One region of the Arthrobacter sp. 05L45_2 genome, then DNA from elsewhere that is predicted to be linked to it. Evidence: riboswitches for the same ligand, from Rfam matches in the RefSeq annotation. Region 1 holds a riboswitch; the other holds the start of a gene.

What was found. Region 1 has a riboswitch for S-adenosylmethionine ahead of metX (homoserine O-acetyltransferase MetX). Riboswitches for the same ligand answer to the same signal wherever they lie in the genome.
Region 2: another riboswitch for S-adenosylmethionine. It lies ahead of AC1DHD_RS00075 (aminotransferase class V-fold PLP-dependent enzyme); the one in region 1 lies ahead of metX (homoserine O-acetyltransferase MetX).

The regions. Positions count from the first base shown of each region.
Region 1 is NZ_JBFTNO010000028.1:5,391-14,455, reverse strand. Features, by position in the region: gene AC1DHD_RS04050 (MFS transporter) at 1-147, opposite strand, end outside; gene metX (homoserine O-acetyltransferase MetX) at 319-1,491, opposite strand; SAM riboswitch class IV at 1,503-1,618, opposite strand; gene AC1DHD_RS04040 (bifunctional o-acetylhomoserine/o-acetylserine sulfhydrylase) at 1,702-3,018, opposite strand; SAM riboswitch class IV at 3,079-3,194, opposite strand; gene AC1DHD_RS04035 (VOC family protein) at 3,346-3,984, shown strand; gene AC1DHD_RS04030 (isopenicillin N synthase family dioxygenase) at 4,089-5,102, opposite strand; gene AC1DHD_RS04025 (CPBP family intramembrane glutamic endopeptidase) at 5,253-6,038, opposite strand; gene AC1DHD_RS04020 (histidine phosphatase family protein) at 6,119-6,775, shown strand; gene AC1DHD_RS04015 (phenylacetate--CoA ligase family protein) at 6,711-8,171, opposite strand; gene hutI (imidazolonepropionase) at 8,197-9,065, opposite strand, start outside.
Region 2 is NZ_JBFTNO010000001.1:10,630-14,679, forward strand. Features, by position in the region: gene AC1DHD_RS00070 (class I SAM-dependent methyltransferase) at 1-412, opposite strand, end outside; gene AC1DHD_RS00075 (aminotransferase class V-fold PLP-dependent enzyme) at 497-1,927, opposite strand; SAM riboswitch class IV at 1,961-2,074, opposite strand; gene hisN (histidinol-phosphatase) at 2,164-2,976, opposite strand; gene rsgA (ribosome small subunit-dependent GTPase A) at 3,046-4,050, opposite strand, start outside.

The DNA.
Region 1 (9,065 bases):
CACCAGGGTGGCGGCGGAGGCGTAGAGGAAGAACTCATACCACTCCACCACCGTCCCTGCCATTGAGGCGGTGACGACCTTCTTTAGCCCGGACGTCTTGACGTCCGGTTCCTCTGCGCGCCGTGCGGCGGCGTTTTCCGTACTCATGCGAACTCCTTCGGCGTCATCTTCGACACCCTGTGGACCATTAAGTTGACAACGCGTGTGTGAGTTGGGACACACGGCGTCATTCTCCACGAGTATGGTCCCGGAACGCGGCAGGCTCAACAACTAATCGCGCAGAGGGCGTCTGCAAAAATGCACACGCTGAAGGGTGGGCTACGCGAAGAAGTCGCTCCGGAGCCGGTCCCCGAGCTGGCCGATCTCGGTCAGGAAGCCGTCGTGGCCGATCGGGGCCTCGATGACATGCAGCGGCACGTCCCCCGGCAGGGCCTCGGCGAGTTCCCGGGACTGGGCCGGGAAGTACAGCCGGTCCGAGTCCACGGCGGCCACGAAGAAGGCTGCCGTGGCGCGGGAAACGGCCTGCTCCAGGCTTCCCCGGCCGCGGGTGACGTCGTGGCTCATCAGCGCCTCCGTGATGGCGATATAGCTGTTGGCGTCGAAGCGGCGCACCAGCTTGTTGCCCTGGTGGTCCAGGTAGCTCTCAACCTGGTAGCGGCCGCGGCCAGCCAGCGACCCTGCGCCGAGCGGGGCCTCGGCGGCCTGGGCGTTCCGCCCGAAGCGCCCGTCGAGCTCGGCCGCGGAGCGGTAGGTGATGTGCGCGATCCGCCGGGCCAGCGCCAGGCCGGCGTCGGGCTCCGGACCGCCGTAGTAGTCCCCGCCCTTGAAGTTGGGGTCCTGCCGGATGGCCAGGGTCTGGGCCTGAGCGAAAGCGATCTGCTCGGCGGTGCTGCTGGCACCGACGGAAATCACGGCGCACCGACGCACCCGTTCCGGGTAGCTGACCGCCCATTCGAGTGCCCTGGCACCGCCGAGCGAACCGCCCAGCACGGCGTACCAGCTGTCGATCCCGAGAGCGTCGGCGAGCCGGGCCTCGGCCGCTGTGCTGTCCCGGAGGGTGACCAGCGGAAACCGCGAGCCCCAGGGCCGCCCGTCCGGCGCGGCGGTGGAGGGCCCGGTGGAGCCGTAGCAGCCGCCGAGGATGTTGATGGAGACGACGAAGTACTTGTCCGTGTCCACCGGCGCCCCGGGGCCGGCCAGCTGCTCCCACCACCCCGGTTCGGCCCCGGCGCCGCGGGTGACATGGGTGTCGCCGGTGAGGGCGTGCTGGATCAGCACCGCATTGGATGCGTCCGCATTGAGCGTCCCCCACGATTCGTAGGCGAGGGTGACGTCGGGAAGGGTGGCCCCGGATTCAAGGACCAGCGACCCCACCTGCACGAGCTGCACAGTGCCATCCGGGACAGTGCCATCCGGGTCAGCGCCGGCCGGTACAGCGCTGGCGGAGGATTGGTTTTCGGGTACACTCGTGCGGGTGACGGCAATCGTCATGTGAGGACCTAACTTCGCGCTTGCCCGCCGTCAGCTGACCGGCAGGCCAGGTCTTCACCCGGGGCACCCCGCCGCAGAAGGAGRGTTGCCGGCCAGCAAGCCGGGGCTGTCACTGGCACTCATGACCTGCCTTGATTCTACGAAAGCCGGCGGCGCCAGCGCGAAGATTGTGACGGCTGTGTGACAGCCAGACCCCGGCGCCGCCGCCCCTCAGGCGTCCTTCGCGGCCCGGAAACCGGCGTCGAGGTCGGCGAGGATGTCGTCGATGTGCTCGAGGCCCACCGAGAGCCGGACCAGCCCGGGATTGACGCCGGCCACCGCCTGCTGCTCCGGCGAGAGCTGGCTGTGGGTGGTCGACGCCGGGTGGATGACCAGGGAACGCACGTCACCGATGTTCGCCACGTGGGAGTGCAGTTCCAGGGCATCGACGAACCGCTTGCCGGCCTCCGCTCCCCCGGCGAGGTTGAAGGCRACGACGGCGCCGGTTCCCTTCGGCCCGTACTTGCGGCCGCGCTCGAACCAGGGGCTGGACGGCAGCCCGGCGTAGGCGACGGATTCGACGTCGTCCCTGGCCTCCAGCCATTCGGCCACGCGGGTGGCGTTGGCGACATGCCGCTCCACGCGCAGGCTCAGGGTTTCGATGCCCTGGGCGATCAGGAAGGCGTTGAACGGCGAGACGGCGGAGCCGAGATCGCGCAGCAGCTGGACGCGGGCCTTGAGGATATAGGACAGGTTCGCGCCCAGTGCCCCGTCCGCCCCCAGGTCCCGGGCGTAGACGAGGCCGTTGTAAGTGGGATCCGGGGTGTTGAAGCCCGGATAGCGGTCCGGGTCCTTGCCGAAGTCGAAGTTGCCGGAGTCGACGATCACGCCAGCGATCGCCGCACCGTGACCGCCGAGGTACTTGGTGGCCGAGTGGACCACAATGTCGGCACCCCATTCGATCGGACGGATCAGGTACGGCGTGGAAAGCGTGTTGTCCACGATCAGCGGGACGCCGGCCTGGTGGGCCACGTCCGCGATACCCTCGATGTCCAGCACGTCCTGGCGGGGGTTGGAGACCACCTCGCCGAAGAACAGTTTGGTATTCGGCCGCACGGCGTCCCGCCACTGGTCCAGATTGTCGGGGTCCTCGACGAAGGTTACTTCGATGCCGAACTTCTTCAGCGAGTGGGCCAGCAGGTTGTAAGTTCCGCCGTACAGGCTGGGACTGGCCACCACGTGGTCGCCTGCCTCGGCGATGTTGAGGATCGCGAAGGTCTCGGCGGCCTGGCCGGAACTGAGCAGGAGCGCCCCAAGGCCGCCTTCCAGGCTGGCCACCCGCTGTTCGACGGCGTCCTGGGTGGGGTTCCCGATCCGGGTGTAGATGGGCGCGAGTTCGGCGAGCGCGAAGCGGTTGGCGGCGCTTTCGGCGCTGGGGAAGACGAACGACGTCGTCTGGTAGATAGGCAGTGACCGGGCGCCGGTGGCAGCGTCCGGCTCCTGGCCGGCGTGGATCTGGCGGGTTTCAAAGGACCAGGCGTTGGACATCGGAGTGCTCCTTGTTACGGGCGCAGCCCGACTCCGGCCTCGGGGCCGGGACGGCGCTGGCAGCCGCGCTTGCCCGCCGGCGGGCGCCGGTGGGCCAGGTCTTCACCCGGGGCACCCCGCCGCGTTTGGAGGGTTGCCGGCCAGCAAGCCGGGGCTTGATGCTGGCGCTCATGACCTGGATTCAGTCTAGGAAGCGGTCCCGGCGGCAGGATAGGTTTGTGACGAAAATGAAGAACGACGGCGTGCGCAGGGCTCGGAAAAGGACATCCCACCTGGGTTAGGACACCCTAAGCTGAGAGCTCCATCACAAAGTGCCAAGATGATGGCATGCGCATGGATCACGTCTCTTACGCCTGTGAACAGGATGGCCTGGCTGCCACCACCGAACGTATCGCTTCGGCCCTTGGGGTCGAGGCCGTCAAGGGCGGAGTCCACCCCCGGTTCGGGACCCGCAACATGATCATTCCGCTCGCCGGGCACAAGTACCTTGAGGTCGTGGAGGTCCTGGACCACCCGGCGTCGGACAAGGCACCCTTCGGCCAGGCCGTCCGGGCACGCTCGGCGGCCGGCGGGGGCTGGATGGGCTGGTGCGTCGAGGTCGACGACCTCGGCCCGTTCGAGGAACGCCTGGGCCGCGCGGCCGTCAACGGCAACCGCAAGTTCCCTGACGGACGGGAACTGGTCTGGAAGCAGATCGGCATCCTCGGCCTGATCGCCGACCCGCAGGTGCCCTACATGCTCAAGTGGGAAGGCGATCCCGCGCTGCACCCGTCCAACGCCTACGAGAGCAGCGTCAAGATGTCTGCGCTCACCATCGCGGGTTCGGCCGAGCGGGTCACCGAGTGGCTGGGTGAACCGGTGGGCAAGCCGCTGGAGGACGTGGACGTGAACTGGCTGGCCCCGCACGGGACGCCTGGGATCCTCTCCGTCACGTTCGAAACGGATTCCGGCGCCGTCACTATCTGACGGTTTCCCCTACACTTCGGCCGCCAGCAGCGGGTGCCAATGATGCCACCCACCGCCGGCGGCCGAATTCCTTTAAGCCGCTGGTCCCGTCTGCTGGTCCCGTCTCAGGCCTTCAGCAGGTCCGGGTGGTGCACTTCCACCACGTTGGGGTGTGCCCGCAGCCGGTAGCGGAGGGCGTTGTCACCATAGGTCTCCAGGATCGGACTGTTGGTGGGGTCCACGGACAGTCCGCGGGCCTGGGCCTGGAATTCCGGGCTGACGGCCAGCCGGGGCATGGTGGCGTCCAGGGCCGGGTTATAGAAGAACGGCAGGGAGATCCGGTCGGTGCCGCGCAGGGGCGAAATCACCCGGTGCAGCGTGGCCTTGAGGTACCCGTTGGTGGCCAGCTCGAGCATCTCGCCGATGTTGACGACGAACGTGCCGGGCACCTGGGGCGCGTCGATCCATCTGCCCTGGTATTCGACCTGCAGGCCGCCCTTCCCGGGCTCGACCAGGAGCAGGGTCAGGACCCCGCCGTCGCGGTGGGATCCCACACCCTGCTTGGGCTCCGGATCGGACTCCCCCGGGTACCGCACTATCTTCAGCAGCGGGAAGGCCCGCGCGGCAAATGCGGCGTCGAAGGTGTCCTCGGGCGCTCCGAGCGAGACGGCGAGGGCCCGGAGCAGGGAAAGCGAAATTTCACTCAGGCGATCGGTCCATTCGGTCACAACCTCCTGCATGTCGGGCAGTCCGTCGGGCCACAGGTTGGGCCCCTCCAGCCGCCAGTAGTCGGCGACGCCGGGCCCGGGCTCCACGGCGTCGCGCTCAACGCCGATGTCGATCTGCTCGCGCCAGTCGACGGCGCCGTCGGTGATCTCGCCGCCCACGCGGGTGTAGCCGCGGAACTGCGGGCTGTGGACGTTCTCGATGGCGAGCTTCTGGTCCTCGGGGAGGGCAAAGAAGCGCCGGGAGACGTCCAGCATGGCATCGGTGAGTTCCTGGGGGACGCCGTGGCCGGAGAGGTAGATGAAGCCGACCTCGCGCATGGCATCGCGCAAATCGTTCCGGAACCGTGCGGCCTCTTCGGGGCCCGCAGCCAGAAGCGAGAAATCCAAAATGGGCAATGATTCAAGCGACAAGATGACCTAGTCCTTTGCAGCGTATTTAGCAAGCCGAAGCCTGGAATAGCTCCAATGTTACGGACTGGGGCCCTGTCCTGATGAGTCCTGTGTCGAAATAAGACATTTTCCGCCCACAGGCCGGAACCCCGGCGGGGTGACCCTGCTGACTCAGCCCAGGCCGATGGCTTTCCCGAAGAGGCTGAACCCGACGAATGCGACGATGTCGAGCAGCGCGTGGGCGATCACGAGCGGCATTACCCGCCGTGTCCGCGTGTAGATGAGGGCGAATATGACGCCCATGACCGCGTTGCCAATGAAGGGGCCGAAGCCCTGGTACAGGTGGTAGCTGCCGCGGAGCATGGAGCTGGCGAAGATGGCCAGCGGCATACTCCAGCCGAACTTTCCGAACCGGTCCAGCAGGTACCCCACCACAATCACTTCCTCCACGATGCCGTGCCGGATCGCGGAGAGGATCAGGACCGGCACGGTCCACCAGTAGGAGTCGAGCGCGCTGGGGATGATCGCCGTCGTAATGCCCAAAGCCCGGCCGGCGGCGTAGAGCCCCAGCGACGGGACGCCGATGAGGGCGAAGAGCCCGATGCCGTGCAGCAGGTCCTTGCCCGGGCGGGCGAAATTGAAGCCCAGCTTCCGGAACGCCGACGTGCCGGTGCTCCCGGCCCCGGCGGCCGCGACCGTTGGCCGGAGCTCGGTCAGGAAATAGATCACCAGGGCAACCGGCACCAGGGCGAAGATGATGTCCAGGAGCTGATACGTGAGGTCGAAATATTCCCGGCTGCTCTGCGACCGGTTCAGCGTGGATGTGCCCTGGGCCAGCGGCGCCCGGGTCAGCTTGTCCAGCAGCTGCACCACCGAGTACACCGCCGACTGCCCCAGGGACAGGCCCAGGACAATCCAGACTTCGAGCCGCAGCCGGCGGCGGGAGGGAACCAACATGCTCCTATCTTGCCTGCCGTTGCCGGGAGTTGGCTGCACGCGCCTATGCTAGGCCTGTGAGTGCGCCCGGGAAAATCATCATGATCCGGCATGGCCAGTCTGCCGCCAACGCCGACACCTCGATCTATAACCGGGTGCCCGATTACCGGATCCCGCTGACCGAGCTCGGCGTGGAGCAGGCAGTGGCTGCGGGCGGGCAGCTGCGGCACCAGCTGGACGGGCAGAAGGTCTGCGTCTACGTCTCCCCCTACCTGCGGGCCTACCAGACCCTGGAGGCGCTGCGCCTCGGTTCCCTGGTGGAACGCGTGATCGAGGAGCCGCGGCTGCGGGAGCAGGACTGGGCCAACTTCCAGATCGCCGGCGACATCGAGGACCAGAAAGAGCTCCGCAACGCGTACGGGCACTTCTTCTACCGGTTCCGGGAGGGTGAATCCGGCTCGGACGTCTACGACCGGATCTCCTCGTTCATGGAGACGCTGTACCGGCACTGGTCCAAGCCCACGTACGCGCCGAACGCCCTGTTCGTCACCCACGGCCTGACCATGCGGCTGTTCTGCATGCGCTGGTTCCACTGGTCAGTGGAGTACTTCGAGTCCTTGAACAACCCGGACAACGCCGAGATCAGGACCCTGCTGCGCACCGGGGCGGGCAAGTACGAGCTCGACAAGCCGTTCAGCCAGTGGGAGGACCGCCGGGTGGATGAGACCGTGCTGGACGCTCCCCCGATGGTCTTTTAGGCACGACGGCGGTTTTCAGCCCGATGACCTGGTGGAACTTTCCGCTTGGCCCGTGCTGCTCCGGCGGCTCGTCCGCCTGGACCAGCGCCACGTCGGGCAGGCCCTGGCCAGCCAGGAACGCGGCAAGCTTCGCCGTGACATCCTGCCACACCGGCTCCGGCGCGGCACCCGGTTCGAGCAGCAGCCGCACCCGGAGGGACTCCGGACCGGTCTGCACCAGCTGGCAGCGGTGCACACCCGGGGCATCATCGATAGGGGTGGTGATGGCCAGCGGCAGGACGCTGACCGTGCGGCCGCCGGCATCCGCGAAGTGCAGGACGTCGTCGCGCCGGCCGGCCACCCGGATGGCGGGCAGCGGGTTGCCGCAGCTGCAGGGGCCGGGCCTGGCGACCACCGAGTCGCCGAGGTCGTAGCGGATCAGCGGCTGGACGCGGTTGGCGAGGTTGGTCAGCAGCACCGTGTGGGAGGCCTCCCCCGGCGGCGTGGGCCGGTAGTCTCTGTCCACCGGTTCCAGGATCACCCAGTCGCTGTTGACATGCAGCCAGCCGGCGGGACAGTCCAGCGCGATGGGGCTGAATTCGGAGGCGGCATAGACGTTGTGGACCCGGGCACCCAGCGACGCGGCCAGCCGCTCCGGCTCCCCGGCGGACTCCCCGCTGAACTCCACGAGGACCGGATTAATGCGCAGCCGGCCGGCGTCCTGTTCCGCGGCGAGCAGTTCCAGGGCACTGGGGTAGCCCACCAGGAGGGCGGGGTTGAAGTCGTTGAGGGACTGTACCAGTTGCTGCAGCGGCTGCTGCACCGGGAACAGGCGGAAGGCCCGGCGTCGGCCCCGGCTGCGGCGGCGTTCGGCCTCCAGCCAGACGGCGCCGGCGAAATGGCCGCCGGTACCCACTACGACGGCGGTGCGGACGCCGCGGCGCAGCACCCGGAGCAGCAGCGGGAGGAGGCCGCGACGGCCCGCGGTGCTCGCCAGCGCGCGGACGCCCTGCGCCCGGTAACACGCTACGGCCGCGGGGTCGTGCACAAACAGTCCCGGGTGTCCGGTGGTTCCCGAGCTGGTGCAGGCCAGGTACTGACCGCGGTAGAGGCTGCCCACCAGGGCCGGATCGGCGACGAAGGCTTCCAGGCCGGCCCGGGTGATGGCGGGGTCGGTCACCCAGTCGTCGAAGCGGGACATCAGCTGCTGCTTGGTGACCGGTGGCAGGTCACCAAGTGCGGCGTCCCCGGCCGGGAGGCCGCGGTACAGCTCCCGGTAGTACGGCGAGCACGTCCTGGCGTGCCGGACCAGGGCGTTGAGCCGGGTGTCGCGGCGCCGGGCCAGCGCTTGCGGTCCGCCGCGGGTGGCCCGCAGCAGATCGAGCATGATGCCCAGCTCCCTCGCGAACCCGGCCATGGGGTGCCTCCTGTGTGCTGGTGCGTCAGCGGGCGCGGACTCCGGCTCGCCAGACCGCGTGGGTGAGCGGCATGCCCGGCCGGTAGGCCAGGTGGGTGGCGGAGGGGGCGTTGAGCAGGTGCAGGTCTGCCCGGTGCCCGACCGCGAGGGAACCGACCGCACGCTGGCCGTCGGCGTCGTTTCCGGACTCCCGGCCCAGGGCCAGCGCCCCGCCGTAGGTGGCCGCCCGGACGGCCTCGTGCACGCTGAGCCGCATCTGCAACACGGCGGTGGTCACGCAAAATGCCATTGAGCTCGTGTATGACGTTCCGGGGTTGCAGTTGGAGGCGAGGGCCAGCTGGACCCCGGCGTCGAGCAGTTCCCGTCCGGGGGCCAGCGGCTGCCGGGTGGACAGGTCGCAGGCCGGCAGGCAGGTTGCGACGGTGCCGCGGCGGCCGGCGCCGGCAGCCGGGTCCCAGCCGGACCAGCTGCCGGCCAGGGCGTCGATGTCCGTTCCGGAGAGGTAGTTCACGTGGTCCACACTCGAGGCCCCGAACTCGACCGCCAGGCGCACCCCCGGGCCCTCGCCGAGCTGGTTGCCGTGTACCCGCAGGCCGAGCCCGGCTTCCCGGGCGGCTTGGAGGACCCGACGGGACTGCTCCTCGGTGAAGGCACCCTGCTCGCAAAAGACGTCGGCCCAGCGCACGTACGGCCGGACCGCGGCAAGCATGGGACCGCAGACCAGGTCCGTGTACTCGTCCGCGTCCATCCCGTCCGGGACCAGGTGCGCGCCCAGGTACGTCACCTCGTCCGCGACGGTCGAGGCGATCCGGGCGCTGCGGGCCTCGTTGTCCGCGTCCAGGCCATACCCGGTTTTGGTCTCGAGGTAGGTGGTGCCCTGGGCGACGGCTTCGG
Region 2 (4,050 bases), on a different contig from region 1:
CCCCGTGCGGGCGCAGGATCCGCGCGGCCTCGGTGCTGGCCAGCAGGGGATCGCACCAGTGCCAGGCCTGGGCCACGGTGACGAGGTCGAAGGCGTCCGCCGGCAAGCCGGTACGTTCGGCGGTTCCCTCGACGGCGGCGACTCCGGGCAATGATGCGCGCAGTTGTTCCAGCATGTCCGTTGACGGGTCGATGGCCACGGTCCGGAGGCCGCGCCGGACCAGCAGCGCCGTGAACTTGCCCGTCCCGGCGCCGAGGTCGGCGGCGTCGCTGGCTCCGGCGGGTATCAGCCAGTCGGCGGAATCAGCAGGGTAGCCGGGCCGCACCCGGTCGTAGTGTTCCCCGCCGTCCCGGAAGCTTTGGCCGAGCTCCTGCCGCCGCTGGTGCTGCAGTTTTGGGCCCCCGCGTGCCACGTGTCGTCTCCTCCGGCAGCTCGAATTTGGTACCTACCGAATTTACCGCACGCGGGGGCCCGGCGCTTGTGGCCGGCGCTGGTGTCAGTCCAGCGTGCAGGGCGCCGCGCCGGCCGTGCCCGGGGTGTTGGGTGCCCAGTGCGGATAGCTGCGGGTGTCGTTGGCCGGAACCCAGCGGCCCGCGTCCACCACGTAGTCCCAGCCGAGCCCGTTGCGCCGGAGCTCCTGCAGCCCGGCCAGGAGCCGCTGGGCGTCGTCGAGGCGGGACCCGAGGCCAAAACTGGCACGGAGTGACCCGGCCGGCAGGCCCAGCCGTTTCAGCAGCGGGTGGGCGCAGAACCGGCCGTCGCGCAGGCCGATGCCATGCTCCGCTGAGAGGTAGGCGGCGACCAGGCCGGCGTCGTACCCGGCCACGGAGAAGTTGACCACGCCGATCGTCCCGGGCCCGTTACCGGCGGCGGTGTCCTCGAAAATGTGGTGGACGCTCACGCCGTCGATCCGTTGCAGTCCCTCCACCAGGAAGGACCGGATGGCGTCTTCGTGGGCGTGCCACTGCGCGTCGTCGAGCGCCTCGATGACCTGGCTGGCCCGGGCCAGGGCAGCGGCCCCCAGCACGTTCGGGGAGCCGCCCTCGTGGCGCGCCGGTCCCGTGGTCCAGCTGACGGAGTCGAGCCTCGCGTCCCGCACGGCGCCGCCTCCGGCCAGGTGCGGGGTTCCGGCGTCGAGCCAGTCCGGGCGGCCCACCAGCACCCCGGCGCCGAACGGGGCGTAGAGCTTGTGGCCGGAGAACGCGAGGTAGTCGACGTCGTCCGCGCTGATGTTGATCCTGCGGTGCGGGGCCAGTTGGGCGGCGTCGACGGCGATCCGGGCGCCGAACTCGTGCGCCAGGGCGGCGAGCTCGCCGATGGGCAGGATCTCGCCGGTGACGTTGGACGCGCCGGTGACGGCGAGCAGGCTCACCCCGCCGCGGGCGAGTTCCTGGCGGAGCCGCGCCACGGTGCCGGCCAGGGTGGGGGCCGCGACCACACTGCGGTGCGGGACGTTCTGCCAGGGCAGCAGGTTGGCGTGGTGTTCGATGTCGAGGTAGAGCACCTCGCCCGTAGGGCGTCCGTCAACCGCCGGGAGGCAACCGGCCAGGAGATTCAGGGAGTCGGTGGTGTTCCGGGTGAAGATCACCGAGTCGTCCGCACGGCCGCCCACAAAGCCTCGGACAATGTTCCGGGCGTTTTCGTAGACCGAGGTGCTGAGCTGCGAGGCGTAGCCTGCGCCGCGGTGGACGCTGGCGTAGTACGGCAGGATCTCGTTGAGGTAGGCGGAGACCACGGACAGGGCCGGCGCCGATGCGCCGTAGTCCAGGTTGGCGTAGCGGACGTGGCCGCCCTGAATCAGCGGCGCTTGGATTTCGGCGCCGGACACGGCGGACAGCGGCCTGCGGGCGGCGTTGAACCGTGTGTCGGCCGGCTCCTGGGCGCCGGCGGAAGAGGTGGGGTGGGTGGAAATGGTGGCAGTCGTCATGGGACCTCGCTTGAAAGGACCCCGCTCACAGGGGATCCGCGCTTGCCGGGTCCGCTCCGGACCGGCCAGGTCGTCACCCGGGGCACCCCGCCGCGAATGGAGGGTTGCCGGCCAGCAAACCGGGGTTTAGCGCTGGCACTCGTGACCTGGTTCGAGCCTAGGACATGGCGTGCCGCCCGGGAAAGGGAGGTCCGGAATGTGAAGCGTTGTGTTACGGCTGCCTGCCGCGGAGCGGGCTAGAGGAGGTCGTCGAGGCCGGGGTTAAGGCGCTTGAGGACTTCCGAATGCAGGATGGAGTTCGTTGCGAGCGCGTTCCCGCCGAACGGGCCATCCTCGCCTTCGAGGGAGGTGAATCGCCCGCCGGCCTCGGTCACGATCGGGACCAGCGCCGCCATGTCGTAAAGGTTGAGCTCGGGTTCGCAGGCGATGTCCACGGCACCCTCGGCCACCAGGCAGTAAGACCAGAAGTCGCCGTATGCGCGGGTGCGCCAGACTTCCTCGGTGAGGCCGAGGAATTCGTCGAGATTGCCGCGCTGCTTCCAGCCGCCCAGGCTCGAGTAGGACAGCGAGGCGTCTTCGAGGCGCGAGACGTTGGAGACTTTAAGCCGGGTGGCGGCGGCCAGGGACCGGCCCATGTAGGCGCCGGCGCCCTTGGCAGCCCACCAGCGCTTGCCCAGGGCCGGGGCGCTGACGACGCCGACCACCGGCTCGCCCTCGTCCACGAGGGCGATCAGGGTGGCCCAGACGGGGACGCCGCGGACGAAGTTCTTGGTTCCGTCGATGGGGTCGATGATCCAGCGGCGGGAGCCGTGGCCGGAGCTGCCGAACTCCTCGCCCAGGACCGCGTCGCGCGGCCGGGAGCGGGACAGCTGGCCGCGGATGGCTTCCTCGGCGGACTTGTCGGCGTCAGTGACGGGGGTGAGGTCCGGCTTCGTTTCGATCCGAAGGTCGAGCGCCTTGAAGCGGCTCATGGTCTGGGAATCTACGGAATCTGCCAGTACATGGGCGAGGCGCAGGTCATCGTTGTAGCTCGAAGCGGGTTGGCTCATGCCTCCAAGCTACCGTCAAAAAGCTCCCGGGACCGGGAGGCCACGTCGCTGCCGGCCGGGCGGACCCTGTTAGGAGACGCTGCCCAGCTCCTTGGTTTCCTGTGCTTCCATGCGCGGATCCGTGCCGAGGAGCCGGCGCAGGGAGGCAAGGCGCGCAGGGCCGGACGGTCCGGCGTGGCCGCCCTGCACCCAGGCGTCCACGCCGCAGTTAACGGCGGTGGCGTCGTGCTTGCAGCCCCGTTCGCAGTCCGCGGTGCCCGGCTCCAGGTCGGGGAACGAACGCAGGATCCGGTCCGGGTCCACGTGGGCCAGGCCGAAGGAACGGATGCCGGGGGTGTCGATGATCCAGCTGCCGGCGGGCGCGTCGTTGACCTTCAGCGCCAGGGCGGAGGAGGAGGTGTGGCGGCCGCGTCCGGTCACGGCGTTGACGCCGCCGGTGGCACGTTCGGCCCCTGTGAGCGCGTTGACCATGGTGGATTTGCCGACGCCGGAATGGCCCAGCATGACGGTGACCTTGCCGTCGAGGTACCCGCGCAGCTGCGAGACCGCGTTCTTGTCCAGCCGGGCGGACAGGCCGTCGTCCGAGCGGGCGTCGATGCCCGAGGCGGCCGAGTCGGCCGTCTTGGAAATGATGACGGGGAAGTCGAGGTGCTGATAGTTGGCGAGCAGCTCGGCGGGGTCCTTGACGTCCGCTTTGGTGACCAGGAGCAGCGGTTCGATGCCGGCGTCGTAGGCCGCCACGAGGGCACGGTCGATGAACCCGGTGCGGGGCTCCGGGTTGGCGGCGGCGACCACCACCACCAGCTGGTCGGCATTGGCGACGACGGCGCGTTCGATTGGGTCCGTGTCGTCGGCGCTGCGCCGCAGCAGGGTCCGGCGGTCCTGGATTTTGACCAGGCGGGCCAGCGTGTCGGCCTCACCGCTGACGTCACCGACCAGGGAGACGAAGTCGCCGGCCACCACGGGATTGCGGCGCAGTTCCCGGGCCCGGGCGGCAATGATCTTCCGTTCGCCGCTGCTGCCTTCGTCGACGACGGCGGTGTAGCGTCCGCGGTCCACGGTGATGATGCGGCC